DNA from 3 places in the Streptomyces sp. TLI_053 genome. Region 3 is predicted to be linked to each of the others. Evidence: riboswitches for the same ligand, from Rfam matches in the RefSeq annotation. Region 3 holds a riboswitch; each other region holds the start of a gene.
What was found. Region 3 has a riboswitch for cobalamin ahead of BLU95_RS04000 (ABC transporter substrate-binding protein). Riboswitches for the same ligand answer to the same signal wherever they lie in the genome.
Positions count from the first base shown of each region.

Region 1: another riboswitch for cobalamin. It lies ahead of BLU95_RS15915 (ribonucleoside-diphosphate reductase subunit alpha); the one in region 3 lies ahead of BLU95_RS04000 (ABC transporter substrate-binding protein).
Region 2: another riboswitch for cobalamin. It lies ahead of BLU95_RS12015 (cobalamin biosynthesis protein); the one in region 3 lies ahead of BLU95_RS04000 (ABC transporter substrate-binding protein).

Region 1 covers NZ_LT629775.1:4,008,442-4,011,642, reverse strand. The annotation lists gene BLU95_RS15915 (ribonucleoside-diphosphate reductase subunit alpha) at 1-1,972, opposite strand, end outside; cobalamin riboswitch at 2,135-2,296, opposite strand; gene BLU95_RS15910 (GH12 family glycosyl hydrolase domain-containing protein) at 2,358-3,201, opposite strand, start outside.
Region 2 covers NZ_LT629775.1:3,082,619-3,085,819, reverse strand. The annotation lists gene BLU95_RS12020 (cobyric acid synthase) at 1-751, opposite strand, end outside; gene BLU95_RS12015 (cobalamin biosynthesis protein) at 748-1,719, opposite strand; cobalamin riboswitch at 1,823-2,021, opposite strand; gene BLU95_RS12010 (helix-turn-helix domain-containing protein) at 2,296-3,042, shown strand.
Region 3 covers NZ_LT629775.1:1,084,160-1,087,360, forward strand. The annotation lists gene BLU95_RS03995 (helix-turn-helix domain-containing protein) at 1-759, shown strand, start outside; cobalamin riboswitch at 891-1,094, shown strand; gene BLU95_RS04000 (ABC transporter substrate-binding protein) at 1,289-2,179, shown strand; gene BLU95_RS04005 (FecCD family ABC transporter permease) at 2,176-3,201, shown strand, end outside.

The DNA of each region.
Region 1 (3,201 bases), 2.9 Mb from region 3:
TGACCTGGAGGAACTCGCCGCTCAGGGTCTCGCGCTTGAACAGGTTGGACACCTGCGGCTCGATGCACTCGTAGACGCCGACGATGGACGCGATGGTCGCGGTCGGCGCGATCGCGAGCAGCAGCGAGTTGCGCAGGCCGGTGGTGGCGATGCGGGCGCGCAGCGCGTCCCAGCGGTCGGCCCACTCCGGCGCGGCGGTCGGGAAGTGGTCGATGTGCAGCTCGCCGCGGGCGGCGCGGGTCTCGTCGTACGCCTCGTGCCGGCCCAGCTGCTCGGCCAGGTCGGCGGAGCGCTCGTAGGCGGTGAGCATGATGCGCTCGGAGATGAGGGTCGACAGGGTCTTCGCCTCGGCGGAGTCGAAGTCGATCCGCAGCTGGAAGAAGACGTCCTGCAGGCCCATCACGCCGAGGCCGACCGGGCGCCAGCGGTTGTTGGAGGCGCCGGCCTCGGGGGTCGGGTAGAAGTTGATGTCCACCACGCGGTCGAGGAAGGTGACGGCGGTGCGGACGGTCGCGTCCAGCCGGTCCCAGTCCATCGCGTTCAGCAGGTCGGCGGCCGTGGCACCGGCGGCGACGTGGGCGCCGAGGTTGACCGAGCCGAGGTTGCAGACCGCGGTCTCGGAGTCGTCGGTGACCTCGAGGATCTCGGTGCAGAGGTTGGAGCTGTGCACCGTGCGGCCCGGCAGCGCGGTCTGGTTGGCGGCGCGGTTGGAGGCGTCCTTGAAGGTCATCCAGCCGTTGCCGGTCTGCGCCAGGGTGCGCATCATCCGGGCGTAGAGGGTCTGCGCGGGGATGGTGCGGACGGCCTTGCCGGCCAGCTCGGCCTTCAGGTACGCCTCGTCGAACTCGGCGCCCCACAGGTCGACCAGCTCGGGCACGTCGGCGGGGGAGAACAGCGACCAGTCGGCGTTGGCGTTCACCCGGCGCATGAACTCGTCCGGGATCCAGTGCGCCAGGTTCAGGTTGTGGGTGCGGCGCGCCTCCTCACCGGTGTTGTCGCGCAGCTCGAGGAACTCCTCGATGTCCGCGTGCCAGGTCTCCAGGTAGACGCAGGCCGCGCCCTTGCGGCGGCCGCCCTGGTTGACGGCGGCGACCGAGGAGTCGAGGGTGCGCAGGAACGGCACGATGCCGTTGGACTTGCCGTTGGTGCCGCGGATCAGCGAGCCGCGGGAGCGGATCCGGGAGTAGGACAGGCCGATGCCGCCGGCGTGCTTGGACAGCCGGGCGATCTGCGCGTAGCGGGAGTAGATCGAGTCCAGGTTGTCCAGCGGCGAGTCCAGCAGGTAGCAGCTGGACATCTGCGGGTGCCGGGTGCCGGAGTTGAAGAGGGTCGGCGAGGAGGTCAGGTACTCCAGCCGGCTCATCAGGCGGTACAGCTCGGCGACCTCGCGCACGGACTGCTCGGTGTCGCCGACCGCCAGGCCACAGGCGACACGGAGCAGGAAGTACTGGGGGGTCTCGACGACCTTGCGGGTGATCGGGTGGCGCAGCAGGTAGCGGCTCTGGACGGTGCGCAGGCCGAAGTACTCGAACCGGTCGTCGCCCTTGGTGTCGACCAGCGCGTCCAGGGTGGCGGTGTGCTTGGCGACGAAGGCGGCGGTGGTGTCACCGATCAGGCCCTCGGCGTGGCCGACGGCGATCGAGGTGGAGAAGGAGACCACGCCCTGGGTCGCCGCCTCGTCGACGATCTCCAGCGCGAGCAGCCGGGCCGCGAGCTTCGAGTACTGCGGGTCCTCGGCGATCATCGACGCGGCGGCGTCGACGGCGAGGCCGCGCAGCTCGGCGAAGTCGGAGCCGGCGTGGCGGCCGCGGAGCGCGGCGGCGGCGACGTGACCGGGGTCCACCTGGGGGAGGTCGGCGCTGCGGTCGGTGAGAAGCCGCAGGAGCGAACCGCCGGGGTCGGCGACCGTCGGGTCGGCGGGGACGGAGCTGGAACCCTGGGCGGGCAGGACGACTGAGGCAGCGGTGGTCAAGGCGCTTCTCTCCTGGCGGCGGTCGACGGAGGTGGATCGGGGACCGGACCGTTCGGGGCAGGGGAGTACGCCGCGCGAGCCCGTGGGCGCCGCGCGCGATTCGTCCCCGGCCCGCCCGCGAGGCCCGGAAATTGGTGCTGGTGCGCATGGCCTCTGCGGGGAGGCGCCGGCACGCTGTCGGCAGGTACTCGGACTCGCGGGCTCCCGGGGGAGGCGGCCGCACACCGCTGCGGGGCAGTCCCGGATTCACACCGGGTTCCCCTGCTTCGACAGCAGGAGTGAGCATACATCTAGTGGCGCTCGTCCGACGAAGCACCACATGTAGTGTCGCGGCGCTGCGTGTCGCGGGTCGGGTGCGATAGGCTGCGGGGGCTTTCGGCGCCCCTCAGAGCGGCCTGTGCCACTCCTGGGCGGGCTTGGCGGCGCACAGCCTCATCCGCACCTGGGGGCCGTTCCCGGTGCCCGTGGGGCCCGTCGCGGGGTTCTCCAGGCACTTCCCGGAGTCCTCGTTGAGCAGCTGCCCGGCGTCGTTGGCCCGCCACCGCTGGTCGGGTCTGCGGGTGCAGCCGGTGAGGACCGGGAACCCGATGTCGGGGTCCTCCAGACAGCGTCCGGCCTGGCTCACCGAGCCGTCCTCGCCCATGGTCCAGCTCTGCGCCGGGGAGCCGTCGCAGGTGGCGGCGCCGACCGCGGCCGGATCGCCCGCCACCCGGCTGTCCAGGCAGTAGCCGGGCACCGCGGAGGTGATCGCGCCGCTGGGACGGCCCGCGGCGACCTCGAACGAGAACGTGTCGGTGCCGAGGCCCGCGCCGCCCTCCCAGATCTCGAAGCCGGCCTGGACGGCGCACAGGTACGAGCCGGCCGGGACGTAGCCGCGCTGGACCGCGTCGCGGGTGAAGGCACGCAGGTCGAGGTCGGTGACGACGTTGGTGGCGGAGGCCGCCTCGTAGGTGATCAGGGTGTGGCTGCTCTTCTTCGGCGCCTCGTACACCCGGTAGGCCTGGCCGCCGCTGCGCAGCTCGCCGGACTGCTTGCCGAACGGCGAGGTGCCGTTGCCGCGCAGCCAGATCATCACCTCGGCGCTCTCGGTGAACGAGCAGCTGCCCCGGGTGGTGCTGTACCAGAGGTCGTAGGAGGCGTTCCAGACGCCGCCGTCCACCTGGGTGGTGCGCCAGGTGCTGGTGGCGTACCGCAGGTCGTCGACGGCGATGGGCAGCGGGCTGACGCCG
Region 2 (3,201 bases), 2.0 Mb from region 3:
CGCGCGCGGCGGTCCGGTCGACGACGGTGGACAGGTCGAGCGAGTCCTCCGCGTCCAGCCAGAGGTCCGGCAGCATCGGCAGGGTGCCGAGCACCGGACGCCCGGTCAGCTCCCGCAGCATCTCCAGCCCGGGGGCCAGCAGCCGTGCGTCGCCGCGGAACTTGTTGACGAACCAGCCGGCCACGTGCCGCTGGTCCTCCGCCGACAGCAGCGCCAGCGTCCCGTACATGGCCGCGAACACGCCGCCGCGGTCGATGTCCCCGACCACGACGACCGGCAGGCCGGCCGCGGTGGCCAGGCCCATGTTGGCGATGTCCCGGTCCCGCAGGTTGATCTCGGTGGGCGAGCCGGCGCCCTCGCAGACCACCACGTCGAAGCGGCGGCGCAGGTCGGCCAGGCACTCCAGGGCGCGTTCCAGCAGCAGCGGCTTGCGTTCGCGGTAGTCCAGCGCGCCGACCTCGGCGACCGGGCGGCCCAGCAGCACCACCTGGCTGCGGCCGTTCGCGCCGGGCTTGAGCAGCACCGGGTTCATCGCCGCCTCCGGCTCGACCCGGGCGGCCTGCGCCTGCATCACCTGGGCGCGGCCGATCTCGGCTCCGTCGGCGGTGACGAAGGAGTTCAGCGACATGTTCTGCGCCTTGAACGGCGCGACCGAGACCCCCTGCCGCGCCAGCCAGCGGCAGATGCCCGCCGTGACCACGCTCTTGCCGGCGTCCGAGGTCGTCCCGGCGACCAGCAGTGCCTTGCTCATGCCCGGTACCTCCGCTTCCTGATCAGCGCCGCCCGCAGCAGCAGGTGCCCGGCGACGGTCGTACCCAGGGCCAGCGCGCCCACCCGCCGGGAGAGCACGCAGGCCCGCTCGATGTCGTCCACCCCGACCGGGCGCAGCCCCTCACCGAGCACCGGCCGGTGCTCCGTGCGATCGCCGTACCGGAGCGTCCCGCCGAGGCGGACGCCGACCGCGCCGGCGAAGGCCGACTCGGCCTGGCCGGCGTTGGGGCTGGGGTGCGCGGAGCCGTCCCGCCGCCAGATCCGCCAGGCGGTGCCCGGTTCGGGGGCGGCGGCCACCGTCAGCAGCGCGGTCAGCCGGGCGCCCGGCCAGCCCGCCACGTCGTCCAGCCGGGCCGAGGCCCAGCCGAACCGGGCGTAGCGCGGCGAGCGGTGACCGACCATCGCGTCCAGGGTGTTCACGGCGCGGAACGCCAGCAGCCCCGGGGTACCGGCCAGGCCGCCCCAGACCAGGGCGTTCACCACGGCGTCGGCGGTGTTCTCGGCCACCGACTCGACCACCGCGCGGGCGATCTGCTGCTCGTCCAGGGCGCTCGGGTCGCGTCCGCACAGGTGCGGCAGCCGTTCCCGGGCCGCCGTCAGGTCACCGGCCGTCAGCGCGCGGCCGACGGTGCGGGCCTCCCGGGTCAGCGAGGTGCCGCCGAGCACCGTCCAGGTCGCGGCGGCGGCGAGCGCGGCCCGGCCGAGCGGCCGTCGGGCCAGCAGCCGGTCGGCGGCCACCGCGCCGGCCGCGACGGCGCCCACGCACAGCGCGGTGTAGGCGGTGCCGGCCGCGCGGTCGTCGCGCCACAGCAGCCGCTCCAGCCGACCGGCCGCGCTGCCGAAGCCGGCCACCGGGTGGCCGCGGCGCGGATCGCCGAACCGGGCGTCGGCCAGGTACCCGGCGACGGCGCCCGCGCCGAACGCGGCGGCCCGGGTCAGCGGGCGCAAGGGAGGGCGGGTGGCGCGGTCGGCGGAGTGCTCGGGGGGAGGTCCCGGCCCGGCGGGGCAGCCTGCATCGCGTGCGTGTCCTCACTCAGGGTCCGCGCCCTGGATCGACGTACCGGGGGCGAGAGTCTCCTGGCTCCCGGGTCGGACGCGCTCCCGGGCCTTCCGGCGGCCGCTGACGGCCCTCCGTGGCTGAACTCCGGTCGTGCTCCCCGGTGACAGTGGCGGGACCGCGCCGGACTCGCACCGGCTTCCTCTGCTTGCCTCCGTAATGGCTGAAGGATCCCATCACGGGCCCGAAGGGGGAGTCAACCGAGGTCGCGGAGGGGTTGGTCACACGCCGGGGCCCTCCCGGCGGCCGCCCCGGCACCCGCTCGGCACCTGCCCCGTGCCCGCCCCGGCACCCGTCCGCCGCCCGCCCCGGCGGCCCGCCGTGCCCCGTCGCTACCTCCGAGGCCGCCCGCCGCCGGACCGCGCCCCGCTGTGCGATCCTCCACCCCCGCCGGGCGGCGCGCCCGCCCCGCTTCGTGCGTTCGTCGGCTGGGGCACCACCCGGCGCCGCGCCTACCGTCGGGACCCATGCGACCCCAGCGCCCCCACCTCTTCGCACGTCCGGCCCGGTCCGCCCCGCCCGCCCCGCCGCCCCCGGTGCCGTTCTCGCCCGCCGCCGTCCGCGCCCACCGCGCCGCCCTCGGCCTGACGCCCGAGCAGGTCGCCGAGGGGATGGCCGCGCACGGCGTCCGGCTGCTCCCGGCCCACGTCCTCGGCTGGGAGAACGGCGGTCCGCCCCCCGGCGAGGAGGAGTTCCTCGCCCTGGCCCGGGCGCTGTGGTGCCCGCCCGAGCAGCTGATGGGTGTCCGCCCGGCGAGCCTGCGGGACTTCCGGCTCGCCCGCGAACTGAGCCAGGACGGCGCGGCCCGCCGGATCGGCGTCCCGGCCGGGGAGTACCGGCGGGCCGAGGTCACCGGCCAGTGGGACGGCGACGCCGAGCCGACGGCCGCGCTCGCGCACGTGCTGGGCCTGACCCTGCGGGAGCTGGTCGCGGCCACCGGCCGCCGGGAGGAGCTGGACCGGCGGCTGCGGCGCTGCGTGGACGGCCGCTGGCAGGCGCAGGTCGGCGCGATCGTCCGGATCGTGCCGGTGGACCGGGCGGACCTCGAGGCCGTCCTGCCCGTGCTCCAGGACGAGCGGCAGGTGCCCGCGCACTGGGGGTCCGGCGGCTGGGGGCCCGCCGAGGGGGCGGCCGCGCCGTCCGCGGCCGGGGGCCCGCCGGTCGAGCACTTCTGGGAGCTGCTGGCCCGACGGGAGCCCGCGATCCCCGTGTGATCCGGCGTTCGTTCTGGCACTCTCGTTCTGACGATCCCGGTGCGGCCCTCCCCGCGCGGCAACCCGTACGGCCGTGTCCTGCTGGCCCGGCCGGGTCGCGGCCAGTGGACTGGGCTGTGACGTGGGTCCGGACACCGGTCGGCCCAGAACCGAGCAGCG
Region 3 (3,201 bases):
CCCGCCGCGGGGCTCGAGATCCTCGCGCGGCACCGGGCGGCCGAACTCGAAGGGTCGCGCATCGCCGTGGGCGGGGCGTTCGAGTCGTTCCGCCGCCGGCGGCTCACGGTGCACAACGACAACCTCGTCGAAGTGGTGACCGGCGACGCCGTCGGCCCGCGACTGCGCCAGGCGTGGGCCAGCGCCCGCGAGCAGATCCGTCAGCTCGAATCCCCGCCCTACTTCCCCCAGGGCGAAGCCGTCGAGGACGCGCTGGCGACCCTCGCCCGCGGTGTGACGCAGCGGGTCGTCTACTCGAAGGCGTCACTGGAGATGCCCGGGCGGCTGGAGTCGGCCATCGAACCGTGCGTCGAGGCCGGCGAGCTGGCCCGGGTGGCGCCGACGGTACCGGTCAAGCTGGTGATCATCGATGAGGCGTACGCACTGGTGTCCCTGTCGATCAGGGAGACGGACGTGCACAACACCATGCTGGTGGTGCAGCCGTGCGGCCTGCTCTCCGCACTCCTCGCACTCTTCGAGCAGACCTGGCAGCAGGCGCTCCCCTTCCACGGCCGCGCCACCCGCCCGGCCGGCCTGCTGCCGGCCGACCGCCGCCTGCTCCGCCTCCTCGCCGGCGGTGCGAGCGACGAGGTCATCGCCCGCGAACTGGGCATCAGCCGCCGCACCTTCTTCCGCCGGCTCCAGACCCTGATGGCCCGTCTGGGCGCCGAGAACCGCTTCCAGATGGCCCTCCAGGCGCAGCGCTCCGGCTGGCTGTAGCTCCCGCCCGCCGGCGCACCCGCCCCCACCGGCCGCGGACCGACGGCAGACCGGCCTCGGACCCGCCGCGAGGTCGGACGCGGGTCGGACGCAAGGTCGGACGCGGGTCGACAGCGCCCTGACCAAGCCTGATACCTTTCGATCGCCGTGGTGTTCGGGAAACCGGTCGAAGTCCGGTGCGGCCCTCGCCACTGTTGCCGCGGAGTACCGCGGCCCTCGCTGACCGGCTTCCCCCGCGGTCAGGACCACTGGGCGGCCGGACGAGCCACCCGGGAAGGTCGGCCGCGGCACGTCGATGCGGAAGCCAGGAGACCGGCCACGGCACGACATGTTCCACGAGGGTCTTGGAGAACACGTGCCCAGCGGTCTGCTGCATCCGTTCCGTTCCATATGTTCCGTTCGTCCTACTCTTCCCGCACGCATCGCACGCCCGCCACGTGCCGGGCGAGCGGCCGCCGCCGTCCTGCTCGTCGGCGTGCTCGGAGGGTGCGCCGGCGCCCCCGCTCCCGCCGCGTCCGGCGGCTCGACCGTGAGTGGCGCGCCGGTCGACCTGGACAACTGCGGGACCACCGTGTCGGTCGGTACGCCGCCCGAACGGCTGGTGACGCTCAACCAGGGTGCCACCCAGGTGGCCCTGGCCCTCGGCCTGGAGTCCCGGATGGCCGGTACCGCCTACCTCGACGACGCCGTCCCGGAGAAGTGGAAGGCGGCCTACGACTCCGTCCCGGTGCTCTCCAAGGAGTACCCGACGAAGGAGAAGCTCCTCGCGTCCCGCCCCGACTTCCTGTACGCCTCCTACGCCAGCGCCTTCACCGACAAGGCCGTGGGCTCCCGGGAGGAACTGCGCGGCCAGGGCATCCCGTCGTACGTGTCCCCGTTCGGCTGCTCGGACAAGAGCAAGGTCGCGCCGACGACCTGGCAGGCGATGTGGGGCGAACTGAACGACGTCGCCAAGGTCTTCGGCGTCACGGAGCGGGCCACCGCGATCCAGCGGGGGCAGGAGCAGCAGCTGGCACAGCTCGGGGCGACGGCCGCCGGCAAGGGCCTGAAGGTCCTGTGGTTCGACTCGGACACCAAGACGCCGTTCGTCGGCGCCGGTCACGGCGGGCCCCAGCTGGTGCTCGACGCCGTGGGCGCCGCCAACGTCTTCGGGGACCTGCCCGGCGGCTGGCAGAACGTGAGCTGGGAGAAGGTCGTCGCCGCGGACCCGGACGCCGTCGTGATCGCGGACGCCGACTGGGACACCGCCCAGTCCAAGATCGACTACTTGCAGGGCGACCCGGTGCTGAGCAAGCTCACCGCCGTGCAGCGCAAGGCCTTCGTGGTGGTGCCGTTCTCCGAGTCGACCCCCGGTGTGCTGCTCGCCGACGGCGCCGCCCGGGTGTCCGCGGGACTGAGCCGGCTGCACCAGGGTTCATGAGCACCGCGCCCCACCCCGTCGCGCGGCCCGCCGGCCGGGGCCGCGCGACGGCGGCCCTGACCGTCGGCGCGGCCCTGCTGCTGGCCACCGTGCTGCTCGGCCTGGCCGTGGGCTCGCAGCACGAGCCGGTCCCGACCGTGATCGACGTCGTGATGCGCCGGCTCGGGCTCGGCAGCCCGGACGTGACGCTGCTGGACGACCGGATCGTCTGGCAACTGCGACTCCCCCGGGTGCTGGGAGCGGCTGCCACCGGCGCCGGGCTGGCGGTCTGCGGCGCGGTGCTGCAGACGCTGACCGGGAACGACCTGGCCGATCCCTTCCTGCTCGGGATCTCGGACGGAGCCGCCGCCGGCGCGGTCACCGTGATCGTCCTCGGCGTCGGCGTGACCGGTGCCGTGGGCACCGGCGCGGTGGCGACGGCGGCCTTCGCCGGCGCCCTGCTCGCCGCCACCGCCGTCCTGGCACTGGCCGGCGCCCGCAACCGGTCGCTGCCGACCACCCGGACCGTGCTCGCCGGCATCGCGGTGGGACAGATGTGCGGGGCCTTCACCTCGTTCGTCGTGATGGTCCTCGGGGACCGCAACGCGGCGCGCGGCGTCATGGAGTGGACACTGGGCTCCGTCGCCGGCGTGCGGTGGCCCACCGCCGTCTTCCTGACCGCGGTCGCGCTGATCGGCGTGACGGTCCTGACCTCCTCGGCCCGCGACCTGGACGCCTTCGCCTTCGGCGAGACCTCCGCCCGCTCCCTCGGCGTCCACGTGGAACGCACCCGCTGGCTCCTCGTCGCCACCGCCGCCCTGGTGACCGCGTGCCTGGTCGCCAACACCGGCGTCATCGGCTTCCTCGGCCTGGTCGTACCGCACGTGGTCCGTCTCGCCTGCGGACCGCGCCACGCGCTGCTGCTGCCCGTGTCGGCGCTGGTGGGCGCGTCCCTCCTGGTGGGCAGCGACATCGTGGCGCGCTCGATCCTCCCCGATCGGGAGATCCCCGTCGGCGTCGTCACGGCCGGGCTCGGAGCGCCC